One region of the Roseovarius sp. AK1035 genome, then DNA from elsewhere that is predicted to be linked to it. Evidence: riboswitches for the same ligand, from Rfam matches in the RefSeq annotation. Region 1 holds a riboswitch; each other region holds the start of a gene.
What was found. A riboswitch is a leader RNA that binds a small molecule or an ion and turns the genes downstream of it on or off. The one in region 1 is predicted to bind thiamine pyrophosphate.

Region 1 (5,163 bases):
ACTGCCGGAAATCCGACAGTCCTGCGCGCGATAGGGAACCGGCTCTTCCAGCCGGGCAATCATCCGATCTGCCAAATCGCCCACGGGTGCCCGCTCTGTCATGCCAAGCAGCAGGATCACAAATTCATCGCCCCCTACACGGGCAATCAAATCATCGCTGCGCACCTCGTCGCGCAGGCGCCGCGCCACCTCTTGCAGCACATGATCGCCCGCCGCATGGCCCAAGGTGTCATTCACCTGTTTGAAAAAATCGAGATCGAGATGCAGCAGCGCGAAATCCTGCTCACTCTGCATCAACCGATCCAACACATGGTCAAGGGCGCGGCGGTTCCGCAGTCCCGTCAACATATCCGTAAACGCCTGCTCTTCTGCGGCAATGCGTGCGCCCTGCAAGCGCAGGTTCAGCTTGCGCGAGGCGTCCATCGCGGCGGATTTTGCCTCGATCAAATAGAGCATCTCGGTCGTCAGATCCGTCGCCGCAAAGTCAGCGCCGGTCAGGTCAAAGTCGCGCACCGCCTCGACCACGGAAATCCCGAACGCGAGATTCACCACCGCCCCGCCCCCCGGCACCGCCAAAAGCACGCCCTTGAGCGCGGTATGGGGGGCCGCGCGCAGCCGCAGCCGAAGCCGCGCCCCGGCGCAGGCCAGAAGGTCCGCCATATTCCCCGCCTGATGCGGGCGGCGCAGTTCGATCAGATCCAGAAACCGCATGCCCTGCAGCGCGCGCGCACCAAAAAGCTTGGCAAAGGTTGGCCCCGCCTGCACCAGATGGCCCTCGGCGTCCAGAACCGCATGCATCGGGCAAAGCCCCGCAAGCAGCGGCAAAAGCCCCCTATCCTGAACAGTCATGCCGCGCTTTCCCCAAGCCCCAGAGCAAAGGCCCGCCCATGCGCGAACCCCTCATCCAACAAACGCACCTCAATGATCTCATAGTCCGCGCCATCCCCCTGATGCTCGACCAGCGCAAGCGCGCCATAGTCATCCGCCATGGCGCGCAAAAGCCCGACCACCACCGGGCCAAGCCGCAGATCATGCCCCTTGGGCAGCCCCACATGCAGAGCATAAACCCCCGCCCCTCGGTCTTGTAATTCCAGCGCAGGCAGCCCCAGATCGGCGACTGCAAGGCGCGCGCGCTCTGGCAGATCATCAAGAGAATGCAAAAACTCCACATAATCCACCCCCCCAAAGCGCAACAGACGGCGCAGCGCCTCGGTCGCGGGGTGCGACACCAGATAGGTGCCGATATCCTCAAGCAGTTCGTCACGCCCGCGCGCCAATCGAGCGCCAACCGCGGTCAACACCTCTTCGGTGATGCGCGCCTCATAGACCATCATCGCTTCAAACTCGGTAAAGCCCAGGTCCAACCGTTGAATCGTGCCGATCCAGACATCGCGCCCATAGGTATCCCTGACAAATCGCTCAATCGCGCGGTTGACCAGCCCGTGCATGGCATCCTCCTCTCAGATGCCTGCATCCTGACAGCCAAGGGTTAAGGCCCCCTGAACATCTAAAATCCTCAGTATATTGCAGCCCCTATCGCGCCCTTGTCATCGCAGAGCGCTGCGGCTACATCTGGAGCATCCGTTGGGGTGCCCCTTGGGGCTGAGAGGTCTTGCACCAACCCATCGAACCTGATCCGGCTCGCACCGGCGGAGGGAACGGAAACCGCGCAGCGGCGCGCCATCCCCCTGCCCGCGAGCCCTGTTTGAAGAGGCCGCGCATGACCGCCCCGCCCAGTCTGACCCTTGATGGCCACGCCCGGATTGGCGCTGTACCGGTGTTTGGCCCACTGCGGCTGACCTTGTCCGCCGGGCGCATCACCTGCCTGCTCGGCCCTTCGGGCGTGGGCAAAACCACGGTGCTGCGCCTGATCGCCGGGGTGGATGAGGTGACAGAGTTTACCGGCACGATCACGGCCTCTGATGGCGGGCCACTGTCAGGGCGCATGGCGCTGATGGCCCAAGGCGACATGCTGATGCCGTGGCTCGATGTGCTGGGCAATGTAACGCTTGGGGCGCGGCTGCGCGGGACGCCGCGCGACGTGGCGCGCGCGCGAGAGATGCTGGCGCGGGTCGGTCTGGCCGACCATGCAGACAAGCGGCCTCATGCGCTCTCGGGGGGGCAGAAACAGCGCGTGGCACTGGCCCGCACGTTGATGGAGGACCGCTCCATCGTTCTGCTGGACGAGCCGTTTTCGGCGCTCGATGCCCGCACCCGCGCGCAGATGCAGGATCTTTCGGCCACCCATCTGGCAGGACGCACAGTCCTGATGGTCACACATGACCCGGCTGAGGCCGCGCGCATGGGCCATGCCATCCACATCCTGACCGAAACCGGGCTAGAGGATGTGACCCCGCCCGCAGCCCCGGTGCCACGCGCCGTGGATGACCCCGAAACTCTCGCGGCGCAGGGCCGTCTTTTGGCCCGCCTGCGCGCCCCCGCCTGACAGGAGAAAAAGATGCGCCCCACCGAACACCTCAAATCCCTTGTGGCCACCGATTGGCAGGCCGCCACCCGGCATCCCTTCACCGATCAGCTTGCGGCGGGCACGTTGCCCAAGGCCCGCATGCTCGCCTATCTGCAACAGGATTACCTCTTTATCGAAGATTTCGTGCGGCTTCTGGCCTCTGCCATCGCCCATGCGCCCAGCCTGCCCGATGCGATCCCGGCGGCACAGTTTCTCGGGCTGATCTCGGGGCCGGAGAATACCTATTTCCTGCGCGCAATCGCGGCGCTTGGCGGAACAACAGAGCCACCTGCAACGCCCCATCCGATCACAGCCGAATTTCAGGCACTGATGCGCGCGGCGGCAAAATCAGGCAGCTATGCGCAGATGATTGCGGTCCTCAGCGTGGCCGAATGGACCTATCTGGATTGGGCCAGCCCGCATGCGAACCGCGCCGCAGACTTGCCTTTCTGGTTCGGGGAATGGATCACCCTGCACAGCGGGCCGGGGTTCGAGGGGGTTGTGACCTATCTGCGCGGTCAGCTTGATCAGGTCTGGCCCAGCCTCACCCCCGAGGATCAAGCCGCCGCGCAATCCGCCTTTGTTACGGCAACACGTCTCGAACGCGCCTTCTTTGACGCGGCCCTTGCCGGATACCCCGCCGCATGAGCCGCCTTGTCACCATCGCAAGTTCGACAGCCCTTGCACTCGTGCTCTGGCAGGCGCTGGTGACGCTCGCGGCGCTGCCGCCCTTCATTCTGCCCGGGCCGGCCCGCGTGGCGGAAACCCTCTGGGCCAGCCGCGCGCTGATTGCCCATCATGCCACAATAACGGCGGCAGAGGTGTTGATCGGTCTGGCCCTGGGCGCAATCTTGGGCGGTCTTTCGGCGATTGGTCTGGCCTCTTCGCCCATGGCGCGCCGGCTTATACGCCCGATCATGGTATTCTCCCAAGCGATCCCGGTCTTTGCCCTCGCGCCCATCCTCACGCTCTGGTTGGGCTATGGCCTCTGGTCCAAGGTCGCTATGGCGCTCCTCATCATCTATTTCCCGGTCACATCGGCCTTTTTTGACGCGCTGATGCGCACGCCGCCGCAGTGGCTCGACCTCGCGCGCGTCATGGGGGCGAACCGCGCGCGGCTCATGTGGCATATCCGCGTGCCCGCAGCCCTGCCGGGCTTTGCCTCGGGTCTGCGCCTCGCGGCGGTCTATGCCCCCATCGGGGCGATCATCGGCGAATGGGTGGGGGCCTCCAAGGGGCTGGGCTATCTCATGCTGCTGGCCAATGGCCGCGCCAAGATCGACCTCATGTTCGCGGCCCTCATCGTGCTGGCGATCCTGACGCTTCTGCTGCACGCCGGGGTGGACCGTGGGTGTCGAAAGTGGCTGGATGGCAAGGCGGTGGGGTGAGGAACGGGGGTTTGCGTTGGGTGATGCGGTGTCAGTTTGGGGGTCGCTTTGCGCTCATTGCTTGCGGTTGGGAATAAGCTACGATGTGAGCCGAACTTGTGGATCTGGGATGCCGCTTGATGTCACGAACTCTGGGTCCGATACTCAACCCTATGGCACCAGAGGCCATGACCATAACGCTAAGTCGCAGAGCTTTTCTACGTGAGTTGCTCAATGCCGCTTTGCTGTCGCTACCGCTACCGATGGTTAGCTTGGCTGGCGTCTATTTCTATTTTCACAACAGCGATGTGAACCTGATTGGCCTCGGTGTCAGCGTGGTTACCATTTCTGCACTGACGGGCATTCCCTTGATTTTCTACGCGTCGCTTAGGCTAAACGCTGCGACCCTAGCAAGGGAGCGGGTATACTCAGGTGTACCAGGTCAACTGATACACAAGCCACTCGAAGGGCCGCTCCTGCTACGGCGCTCTATGGTGGCGGGCTCGGTCAAATCTCGCGCTCTTGCGATGTTCTCCGGGTGCATTGGTTTTGGCCTAGAGTTCCTGCTCATGTCGTACCTGACGGGCGGCGGCGGGTTCTTTGTTCTTTATGCTCTGACTGGCGCGATGCTCGCCGTTCAAGCGATAATAGCTGCAAAACTTATTCGGTGAACGGGAACTCCGTTCCGCCCATCGCGCGCCCAGAAAGCAATCCCAAACCCCATCTTCTTCTTGGTCCAAATACTCCTTCCCGCCTCTGGCCCCGCACTCACCCGCCAGACGTATGCGCCATGAAAAAGATCGCCTCCTGCCCCAAATCCATCCGGATTGCCATCCTAGGCTTGGGCCATGAGCACCTTGCCCCCGACCCGCCTTACGCCTGCGCCGCGCCTCTCGGCCTTTGTCGATGCCGAGAATATTCCCGTGACGCACGCTCGGACCATCCTCGATCTGGCCCGCCGCTACGGTGACCCCGACCTGCTGCGCGCCTATGGCAATGTTGGTCTTCTGTCGGACTGGGACAAGCTGCCCGGCTTTCAGTTCATCCACTCCGGCTGCGGCAAGAATGCAACCGACATGCTGATCTGCGTGGACGCGATGGAGCGCGCGCTCTCGGATCAATGCGCAGCGGTGCTCTTGGTCAGTTCGGATCAGGATTTCACCCATCTTGCCACCCGTTTGCGCGGCTATGGGCTGACCGTGATTGGGGCCGGAGAAGCCAAGACATCCGAGCGGTTCCGCGCGGCCTGTTCCGTGTTTGAAGAGTTGGAAGGGTGTCGCGAGTCGGAGAATCCGATCATCTTTGATGAGACAGACGCGCGCATTTACA
Region 2 (5,163 bases), 300 kb from region 1:
GGTCGGCGCAGGCGGCTGGGTTGCGGGTGACCCACATTTGGCGACACTCGACGGCGTCGGCTATGATTTCCAGGCGGCGGGCGAATTCGTGCTGCTGCGTGGCACCGACAGCGATTTCGAGCTTCAGGCGCGCATGGTGCCAGTGGGCGATAACGTCAGCGTCAATCAGGCCATCGCCACCAATCTCGGCGGCACGGCAGTGATGATCGACGCCAATGACGCGACCCCGCTGCATATCGGCGGCGTGGCCACCGAGATTGAGGATTTCGGCTCTGTCGCGGTTGGCAATGACCGTATTTTCCGTGAAGGCGATACCTATATCATCGTCTATGCGGGCGCAGATAACGTGGTCGGCAATGGCGACAGCCAGGTGCGCGTGATCGTGCGCGATGGGCGGGTCGATATCGACGTGCGCCTCAACGAAGAGCTGCTGGGGCGTCTCGAAGGTCTGCTGGGCGATGGCGACGGCGACGCCAGCAATGATGTCGCGCGCGCCGATGGCACCGTGCTGGCCCGTCCCTTTGCCTTTGCCGATCTCTACGGTCAATACCGCGAGGATTGGCGCGTCGCCTCTGAGGCGGACAGCCTCTTTACCTATGACGCGGGCGAAAGCCTTGATGGGTTTTACTTGCCCGAATTCCCCGGCGAGATTGTCAGCCTCGACACGCTCGACCCGGCGGTGCGGGATGCCGCGATTGCTGCGGCGCTCGATGCGGGCCTGATCCAAGGCACGCCCAATTTCGAAAACGCCGTGCTCGACTTTGCCCTGACAGGCGATAGCTCGTTCTTCGACTCTGCCGCCGAGGTGCCTGCCTCAGTGACCGAAACCGTCACCACCGCTGATCCGGTCTCGCTCAACCTCGAAGGCACCGAAGGCAATGACACCCTGCTCGGGGCCACGCTTGACGACACGCTCAGCGGTCTGGGCGGCGATGACCGGCTCGAGGGGCGCGGCGGGAATGACCAGCTCAGCGGCGGCGAGGGCAATGACACCCTCGACGGCGGTGCTGGCGATGACCGGATTTCGTCCTCTGATGGCAATGATCTGGCCATTGGCGGGGCGGGCAACGACAATATCGGCGGCGGTCTGGGGGATGACACCCTGGACGGTGGCGATGGTGACGACATTCTGGGCGGCGGCTTTGGCGCGGATTCCGTGACCGGCGGGGCTGGCAATGACGTGGTCGCAGGCGGCGCGGGCGATGACACGCTCTCGGGCGGCGATGGCAACGACAGCATGTCGGGCAGCTTTGGCAATGACCTCATCGACGGTGGCGAGGGCGCGGATGACATCGGCGGTGGCACCGGACAGGACACCATTGATGCCGGTGCGGGCAATGACAGCGTGGGCGGCGGTGAAGGCGACGACAGCATCCTTGGCGGCGACGGCAATGACTTCCTTGCCGGCGGCGGGCGCAACGACACCATCGACGGCGGCGCGGGCAATGACACGATCAATGCAGGTGCTGGCAATGACGTGATCACCGGCGGAACCGGGGCCGATCAATTCGTCTTCAGCGCCTTCTTCGATGGCGAGGCGGATGTGATCACCGATTTCGAGGACGGTTTGGACAGTTTCTTCATCCGCCGCTTCGATCCTGATACTGGCGTTGAAAACATCAACAACGGCGGCAATGGTCTGGCGGGGTTCGTCACGGCGATGAATATCGTCGACGTGACGGGCGGCGCTCAAATGACGGTGAATGGCAACACGATCCTCGTGGAAGGCATCACCGCCGCGCAGCTCACCGTGGACGATTTCACGTTCCTCTAGTTCGGACTGGCAGATCAAAGACAGGGGCGCTCTCGGGCGCCCCTATGTCTTGGTGGCAAATCTGCGCCTTCCGATCGCCCAAACCTGCCATCCTGCGTTAGCGCAATCACCGGCAAAGCCAGGCCCACCCCCGCAAGGTTACCGCTAACATCCTGTATTCCAACTGGAAAACGACTTTTACCGCTTTCCGGCGTCCTCTGCCCCGTCTATACGGACGCCAATTCAGCTATCAGGAGTCGCCCATGACCATCACCGTAGGAATCAACGGTTTCGGCCGTATCGGTCGCGCCACGCTTGCCCATATCTCGGAAAGCCTGCGCAACGATATCAAGGTGGTCAAGGTGAACGCAACCGGGCCGATTGAGACCGCAGCGCATCTGATGCGCTATGACAGCGTGCATGGCCGCTTTGCCCATCCCATCACCGTCGAGGGCCAGACGATGGACCTCGGGCGCGGCCCGATCCAGATGTTCTCGACCTATGACATGAACGAGTTGGATTGGGACGGGGTTGATGTGGTGCTCGAATGCACCGGCAATTTCAATGATGGCACCAAGGCCCGCACCCATCTTGAACGCGGCGCGCGCAAAGTGCTGATTTCGGCCCCCGCCAAGAACGTGGACCGCACCGTGGTCTACGGCGTCAACCATGACGCGCTCTTGGCCTCTGAGCGGATGATTTCAAACGGCTCTTGCACCACCAATTGCCTCGCGCCGCTGGCCAAGGTGCTGAATGATACGATCGGGATCGAGAGCGGCATCATGACCACGATCCACGCCTATACCGGTGACCAGCCGACGCTGGACCGTCGCCACAATGACCTCTACCGCGCCCGCGCCGCCGCGATGTCGATGATCCCCACCTCGACCGGGGCTGCCAAAGCGCTTGGTGAGGTGCTGCCGGAACTCGCGGGCAAACTCGACGGCTCTGCCATCCGCGTGCCCACGCCCAATGTCTCGGCGGTGGACCTGACCTTTGTCGCCAAGCGCGACGTGACCAAGGCCGATGTCAACGCCGTAGTGGCCGAGGCCGCCGCTGGCGCGATGAAGGGCGTTCTGGGCTATGATCCCGAACCCAAGGTCAGCATCGACTTCAACCACACCGAGGAAAGCTCGATCTTCGCCCCTGATCAGACCAAAGTGATCGGCAACCGTCTGGTGCGGGTGCTGGCATGGTATGACAACGAATGGGGCTTTTCCTGCCGCATGGCCGATGTCGCCGTCGCCATGGGCCGGTTGCAGTAAACAAGCCCTCACATTTTCTGCAGCGCCGGGCCGCGATACGCGCAGCCCGGCGCTTTGCCATTGGAACGCGCCGATCTGCCTCTGGGCTCGCAGGCCCGAAACTTCGGGTTGCGCGGCCCTCTGTTACCGCATACGCTTCTCCTACGCAGGGGAGTCCCAACTGAGGGACTGAGAGGCGGCTGGCAATCATCTTTGCAGATATTGCAGTGTCGCGACCCTTTGAACCTGACCCAGTTGATACTGGCGTAGGAAGCTAGGGCTCTCGATCATGCCACGTTCCGGCAGATCCCATGGCCTGAACCGGGGCGTATATGCCGCCCTCCTGCCTCCCTGCCACGCTCATCTGGTCTCTTTGTAGAAACTGACTCGAGGAGCACCAAAATGAACGTCCCCACCCAGAACATCACCCCGAGCGTGACCACGGGCCCCCTGCCCGCCTCTAGAAAAATCTATGTGAACGGCCAGCACTATCCCGAAATCGCAGTGCCCATGCGCGAAATCTCGACCCATCCCACCGCAGGCGAGGCACCGCTGGCCGTCTATGATAGCTCTGGTCCCTATACCGATCCAGACCGCACCACCGATATTCGCCAAGGCTTGCCGCCGCTTCGCCGCTCGTGGATCATGGCGCGCGGGACTGTGGAGGATTACGAGGGCCGCCACGTCAAGCCCGAGGATAACGGCTTTGTCACCGGCGATAGACTGGTGCCGGAGTTTCCGGTTCAGCGCCGGCCACTGCGCGCCAAGCCGGGGGCGGCCCCCACCCAACTGGCCTATGCCCGCGCAGGCCTTATCACGCCCGAGATGGAATTCGTGGCAATCCGCGAAAACCAGCTGCGGGAATTGACACCCTGTCACCGCGACGGCAACGACTGGGGCGCGAATATTCCCGACTACGTGACCCCCGAATTCGTACGGCAAGAGATTGCAGCAGGCCGCGCCATCATCCCCGCAAATATCAACCACCCGGAACTGGAGCCGATGATCATCGGCCGCAATTTTCTGGTCAAGATCAATGCCAACATGGGCACCTCCGCCGTCACCTCTTCGATGGAGGAAGAGGTCGAGAAACTGGTCTGGGCGATCCGCTGGGGGGCGGATACGGTGATGGATCTCTCGACGGGCCGCAACATCCACAACACGCGCGAATGGATCCTCCGCAACAGCCCCGTGCCCATCGGCACCGTGCCGATCTATCAGGCGCTGGAAAAGGTGAATGGCATTGCCGAAGACCTGACATGGGAGGTGTTCCGTGACACGCTGATCGAACAGGCCGAACAGGGCGTGGACTATTTCACCATCCATGCGGGCGTGCGCCTGCACATGGTGCCAATGACGGTAAACCGAGTGACAGGCATCGTCAGCCGAGGCGGTTCGATCATGGCCAAGTGGTGCCTGCATCACCACCGCGAGTCCTTTCTTTATGAGCATTTCGAAGACATCTGCGACATCTGCCGCCAATATGACGTGAGCTTTTCATTGGGCGATGGGCTGCGCCCCGGTTCTATCGCCGATGCCAATGACGCCGCTCAATTCGCCGAGTTGGAGACGCTGGGGGAACTCACGAAAATCGCGTGGCGCAAAGATTGCCAGGTGATGATCGAGGGGCCGGGCCATGTCGCCATGCACAAGATCAAAGAGAATATGGAGAAGCAGCTTGAATGCTGCCACGAGGCCCCGTTCTACACCCTTGGGCCACTCACCACCGATATCGCGCCGGGCTATGACCATATCACCAGCGGCATCGGGGCGGCGATGATCGGTTGGTTCGGCTGTGCGATGCTGTGCTATGTCACCCCCAAGGAACATCTGGGCCTGCCCGACCGCGACGATGTGAAAACCGGCGTCATCACCTACAAAATCGCGGCCCATGCGGCCGACCTTGCCAAGGGCCTGCCGGGGGCGCAGCGGCGTGACGACGCGCTCAGCCGCGCGCGCTTTGAATTCCGCTGGGAGGATCAATTCAACCTCTCGCTCGACCCGGAAACCGCCCGCGACTTCCACGATCAGACCTTGCCCAAAGAGGCGCATAAGGTGGCGCATTTCTGCTCGATGTGCGGGCCGAAATTCTGCTCAATGAAGATCAGCCACGACATCCGCGCCGAGGCCCAGAAAGAGGGTATGGCGGCGATGGCCGAAAAGTTC
Region 3 (5,163 bases), 1.5 Mb from region 1:
ATGTAACTTGCCGCGAAACTGTCAGCGCAGTCGAGCACAAGATCAACGACCACGACATGGCCCGGTGCATTGACCGGATCAAGCGGCTCTAATACGGCTGAAATCTTGCAATCTGGATTTAGCAAGGTCATGTGTGCCGCGGCAACCTGCGCCTTTGGTTGGCCGATATCCGCCATGCGAAACAGCGTTTGACGGTGCAAGTTGCTGAGACTGACCCGGTCGCCATCCATCAGCGTTATGCGCCCCACCCCTGCGCCCACGAGGTATTGCAGCACCGGGGCGGCCAAGCCGCCCGCACCCACCACCAGCACATGCGCCGCCGCAAGCCGATCCTGACCAGCAACCCCAAACGCGGGCAGGGCGATCTGACGTGCATAACGGGTCATCGCGTGACCTCAATCCAGTGCTGCACCCGCGCCTCGGGGTCGGGATTGAGCGTGATATCCGTCACGGCAGACACGATATCCGCCCCGGCCGCATAGGCCCCACCCGCCCGCTCAACCGACATGCCTCCGATGGCGACCAAGGGAACGTCGCCGATCAGGCGCTTCCATTCGGTCAACTTGTCCAGACCCTGTTCGTGCCACTTCATCTTTTTCAGGATGGTAGGATAGACCGGACCAAGCGCCACGTAATCAGGATCGTGCGAGAGAGCCCGGTCAAGCTCCGCATGATCATGGGTGCTAAGCCCCAGCTTCAGCCCGGCACGGCGCATGGCGGGAATGTCGGCGGTGTCGAGATCCTCCTGCCCCAGATGCACCCAAGTCGCGCCTGCATCAATCGCGGCTTGCCAATGATCGTTGACCACGAGAGTGGCACCATGGGTCCGACATAGGCTCTGTGCCTGCGTAATTTGCGCGTTCAAGGCCTCGCCCGTAAGATCCTTGATGCGCAACTGCACGAGTTTAACACCAAGTGGCAGCACGCGGCGAAGCCAGTCGGTGTGATCGAAAATCGGATAGAAACGCGGCAGAGACATCAGGTAAAGGCCCTTCCTAAGACGGGGGTGGAGGGGGCGGCCATATCGCGCGGTTCCATCGGGTCGGCCTCATAGGCAAGGCGCCCTGCCTCCAATGCGCGGGCGAACCCGTCGGCCATCGCCGCCGGATCGCCTGCCTTGGCCACGGCTGTGTTAAGCAGCACTGCGTCATAGCCTAGTTCCATCGCATGTGCCGCTTGGCTTGGTAGGCCTAGGCCTGCGTCGATCACCAGCGGCAGATCGGGGAAATGCGCACGCAAAGAGCGAAGGCCGTAGATGTTATTGAGGCCAAGCCCGGTACCAATCGGGGCACCCCAAGGCATCAACACCTGGCATCCCGCCTCTACCAGGCGCTCGCAGAGCACAAGGTCTTCGGTGCAATAAGGAAACACCTGAAATCCGTCCTCGGTCAGGATGCGCGCCGCTTCGACCAGGCCAAAGGGGTCTGGCTGCAGGGTGTCGGCGTGGCCGATCACCTCAAGCTTGATCCAGCGCGTGTCAAACAGTTCCCGCGCCATCTGAGCCGTTGTTACAGCCTCCCGGACCGAATGGCAGCCGGCGGTATTGGGCAGGACGCGCACATCAAGGTCGCGGATCATATCCCAGAACGCCTGGCCCGCGCGGTCGCCCCCTGCCTCACGCCGCACAGAGACGGTGGCGATGCCCGCGCCAGAGCGTTTGAAGGCATCGGCGAGGATCGCGGGCGAGGGATATTGCGCAGTGCCCAGCATCAGCCGCGAGGTGATCTCGGTCTCGTAGAAAACAGGCATGTCAGCCCCCTTGCCGTGGTGCGACGATCTCGATCCGGTCGCCGTCATTCAGTCTATGTTCTGGCCTCATTGCAGCAGGAACAAAACTTTCGTTCACTGCAGTCGCCACCTTGGCCGCGCCATAACCCAGCTCGATCAGCAGCGCATCAAGCGATGGTGCAGTGGTGTCCTGCACAGTGCCGTTAACCGTGATCTTCATGATAAAACTCCGGTTTCTGAGTATCGCCCGAGACCATCTCTGCTGCCATACGCGCCACCGCAGGCGACAAGAGGAAGCCGTGGCGAAAGAGGCCGTTGACATAAACTGTGCCTCCCTTGCGGGAAACGCGCGGAAGGTTGTCGGGGAAAGCAGGGCGTGCATCAGCGCCAATTTCCAGCACCTCCGCCTCGCCAAAAGCGGGGTGCAGAGCATAGGCAGCCGACAGCAGCTCCATCACGGACCGAGCCGAGGCACGGCCGCGCTCCGTGCTCTCGATCTGTGTCGCACCCAGCATGAATACACCATCGCCCCGTGGCACGATGTAGAGTGGAAACCGCGGGTGCAACAGGCGAATGGGCCTTGTCAGGGTCACATCACGGCTGCGCAGCACCAGCATCTCTCCCTTGACCCCCCGCAGATCGGGCAAACTGTCCTGCGCGGCGAGGCCGCGACAGTCGATCACCGAACCATGAGGCTCTGCCGCATCTTGTTCGAATCGCACGCCTGCGTCCACCAGGCGCTTGTGCAGGTGATGCAGTGCCGCGCGAGGATTGATATGCGCCTCATCAGGAAAGAAAAGTGCGCGGTCGTGGCGCTCAACCAAATGCGGCTCTAACACGGCCAATTCTTCGCCTGTTACAAATCGATGCCCCATGGTTCGGCGGGCGAACTGATCCAGTTCGCGGCGGTCGCGCTGCAAGGTGACAACGAGCGAGCCCCGTCGGATTACCTCAACTCCCTGTGCCGCCCACCAATCGGCGGCCGCTTGACCCAATCGCACCACTGGCTCTTCTGCGGAAAAGCCCTCGCAAAATGGGGCCAGCATGCCGCCTGCCCACCAAGAGCAGGCATGCGCGCCGGGTGATGGTGCGGGATCGCGTAAAGTAACGTCAATGCCACGCGCGACAAGTTCGGTTGCCACGCAGAGGCCAACGATGCCCGCGCCCCGGATGGTGACAGGCCCTGTCATGTCCAAACCTCGTGAAAGTGGTGCACCGGGCCATGGCCCTTGCCAATTTCCAGCGTATCTGCGGCGAGAATGGCGCGATGCAACCAGCCATGGGCAGTTTCAACCGCTTTTGGCAAGGTTAGTCCCTTTGCGAGATGTGCCGCAATGGCCGATGATAGCGTGCAGCCAGTGCCATGGGTGTTGCGCGTGGCGATGCGGGGGGCGTCGAGGCGATATGTTGCGTCAGCAATCAGCCAATCGGTGCAAGTCTCGCCTTGCGCGTGCCCGCCCTTCATCAAGACGGCCACGGCACCCATGTCCCGCAGAAGCGCGCCCTGCGCCTGCATTTCCGTACTGTCGCGCGCCTCTGACATGCCCAAAAGTGCTGCCGCCTCTGGCAGGTTCGGGGTGAGGAGATCGGCACGTGGCACAAGGTGCTCCACGAGGGCGGCACGCGCAGCGTCCGGCAAGAGGCGCGCGCCGGATTTTGCGACCATCACGGGATCAAGGACGATGGGGCCATGATACTCCGCCAGAGCCCGCGCCACTGTTTCGATGAGACCTGCGTCGCCCAGCATGCCGATCTTGATGCAATCGACCCTGATATCGCCTAAAACAGCTAAAATCTGTGCTTCAACAGTCGCGTTAGGGATGGGATGCACATCGGTCACCGCACAGGTGTTTTGGGCTGTCACGGCGGTAATCACGCTCGTTCCATAGACGCCCAGTGCCGAAAACGTCTTGAGATCTGCCTGAATGCCCGCGCCGCCGCCGCTGTCGGAGCCCGCGATTGTCAAAGCTGTGGCAATCATCTGCCGTTCCTCTCATCTTGCGGGGAAACGGACGGAGTGCGCACCGGGCGTGCTGAGGTCCGTTCCCTACGCCGGCATCACCCGGATCAGGTTCGATGGGTTGGCTTTGCACCTCTCAGCCCTGAACACGGGCACCCCAACGGATATGCCTGATTGCTAACAGCCGGTTCTGCGCGCTGCAAGAGGAGAATGCGAGACAGGAAATGTCGCAAACAGCCGTCAAACCGGCGTGTAAACACGCCACTTTGGGGCAGTCCCTCTTGCAGAAGGTTGCTCAGATGTCCTGTGTTCTAGACTGCCCTCAGTTCGACCGCGTCGCGAAATTCGTGCTCGATCCCGCGCTTGACGTTCCGCAAGAGGTGCTGGAGCGTATTGCCCTCCTGCTGGTTGATACGCTCGGCGTGGCTGCGGGGGCCGCGACACTGGAGGTGGGTCAGATTGCACGCGATTTTGCGGTAGAGTTTCATGCGGCGTCTAGTGACAAACACAGCGCAACTTTGCTATTTGACGGGCGAACCTGTGCAATGCCTGGGGCGGCTTGGGCGCTTGCTACGCAGATCGACAATCTTGATGGGCATGACGGCTACAACCCGACCAAAGGGCATATCGGCTGCGCGCTGGTGCCAGCGCTCTTTGCCTATGCTGGGCAGCATCCACAGTTGACCGGGCGGCAGGCGCTCACTGCGCTTGCGATGGGCTATGAGGTGGCGGCACGGGTCGGTGTGGCGCTTCATGCCACGGTCAGCGATTACCATACCTCGGGCGCTTGGAATGCGCTGGGTGTTGCGGCCCTTGGGGCGCATCTGCGCAGGCAGACCTCGGATGTGTTGCGCGAGGCTCTGGGGATCGCGGAATATCATGGGCCGCGCAGCCAGATGATGCGCGAGATTGCCAATCCCACCATGTTGCATGACGGATCGGGAATGGGGGCTCTTGTAGGAATTTCGTCACTGTTTCTTGCAGAACGCGGCTTTACCGGCGCGCCCGCGATTACGGTCGAGAGAGAAGACGTGGCGCGTATTTGGGAAGATTTGGGACAGGATTGGACCATCCTGCGCAACTACATCAAACCCTATCCGATTTGCCGTTGGGCGCATGGCGCGCTGGAAGGGGTGCGTGTTCTGATGGTCGAGCAAGGGCTGCGCGCCGCAGAGATTGAGCGGCTTGAAGTGGCGACATTTGCCCAATCCGCCGCGCTTTTCCCGGGCCTTCCCAAGACGACGAGCGAGGCGCAGTATTCTCTGGGTTTTGCGCTTGCCACGCTGCTGGTGCATGGGCGCATCGGGCCAGAGCACATCACCGGTTCGGGCCTGAACGATCCGGAGGTCGCCCGCCTGCACGCGCGGATCACGGTGCGTGAAGAACCGCGCCATTCTGCCCGCTTTCCCGACGGGCGCTGGTCTGATGTGACGGCGATCCTGCAGGACGGGCGGCGACTGACCTCAGGCGATGTC

Region 2: another riboswitch for thiamine pyrophosphate. It lies ahead of thiC (phosphomethylpyrimidine synthase ThiC); the one in region 1 lies ahead of RAK1035_RS13375 (ABC transporter ATP-binding protein).
Region 3: another riboswitch for thiamine pyrophosphate. It lies ahead of thiD (bifunctional hydroxymethylpyrimidine kinase/phosphomethylpyrimidine kinase); the one in region 1 lies ahead of RAK1035_RS13375 (ABC transporter ATP-binding protein).

The regions. Positions count from the first base shown of each region.
Region 1 covers NZ_CP030099.1:2,793,474-2,798,636, reverse strand. Annotated here, with positions in the region: gene RAK1035_RS13385 (GGDEF domain-containing protein) at 1-849, opposite strand, end outside; gene RAK1035_RS13380 (heme NO-binding domain-containing protein) at 846-1,448, opposite strand; TPP riboswitch at 1,576-1,675, shown strand; gene RAK1035_RS13375 (ABC transporter ATP-binding protein) at 1,721-2,446, shown strand; gene RAK1035_RS13370 (TenA family protein) at 2,459-3,115, shown strand; gene RAK1035_RS13365 (ABC transporter permease) at 3,112-3,855, shown strand; gene RAK1035_RS13360 (hypothetical protein) at 4,023-4,505, shown strand; gene RAK1035_RS13355 (NYN domain-containing protein) at 4,683-5,163, shown strand, end outside.
Region 2 covers NZ_CP030099.1:2,488,975-2,494,137, reverse strand. Annotated here, with positions in the region: gene RAK1035_RS20510 (nidogen-like domain-containing protein) at 1-1,774, shown strand, start outside; gene gap (type I glyceraldehyde-3-phosphate dehydrogenase) at 2,017-3,018, shown strand; TPP riboswitch at 3,156-3,287, shown strand; gene thiC (phosphomethylpyrimidine synthase ThiC) at 3,400-5,163, shown strand, end outside.
Region 3 covers NZ_CP030099.1:1,277,446-1,282,608, forward strand. Annotated here, with positions in the region: gene RAK1035_RS06160 (HesA/MoeB/ThiF family protein) at 1-386, opposite strand, end outside; gene RAK1035_RS06165 (thiamine phosphate synthase) at 383-979, opposite strand; gene RAK1035_RS06170 (thiazole synthase) at 979-1,749, opposite strand; gene thiS (sulfur carrier protein ThiS) at 1,751-1,948, opposite strand; gene RAK1035_RS06180 (FAD-dependent oxidoreductase) at 1,932-2,918, opposite strand; gene thiD (bifunctional hydroxymethylpyrimidine kinase/phosphomethylpyrimidine kinase) at 2,915-3,709, opposite strand; TPP riboswitch at 3,756-3,858, opposite strand; gene RAK1035_RS06190 (MmgE/PrpD family protein) at 3,988-5,163, shown strand, end outside.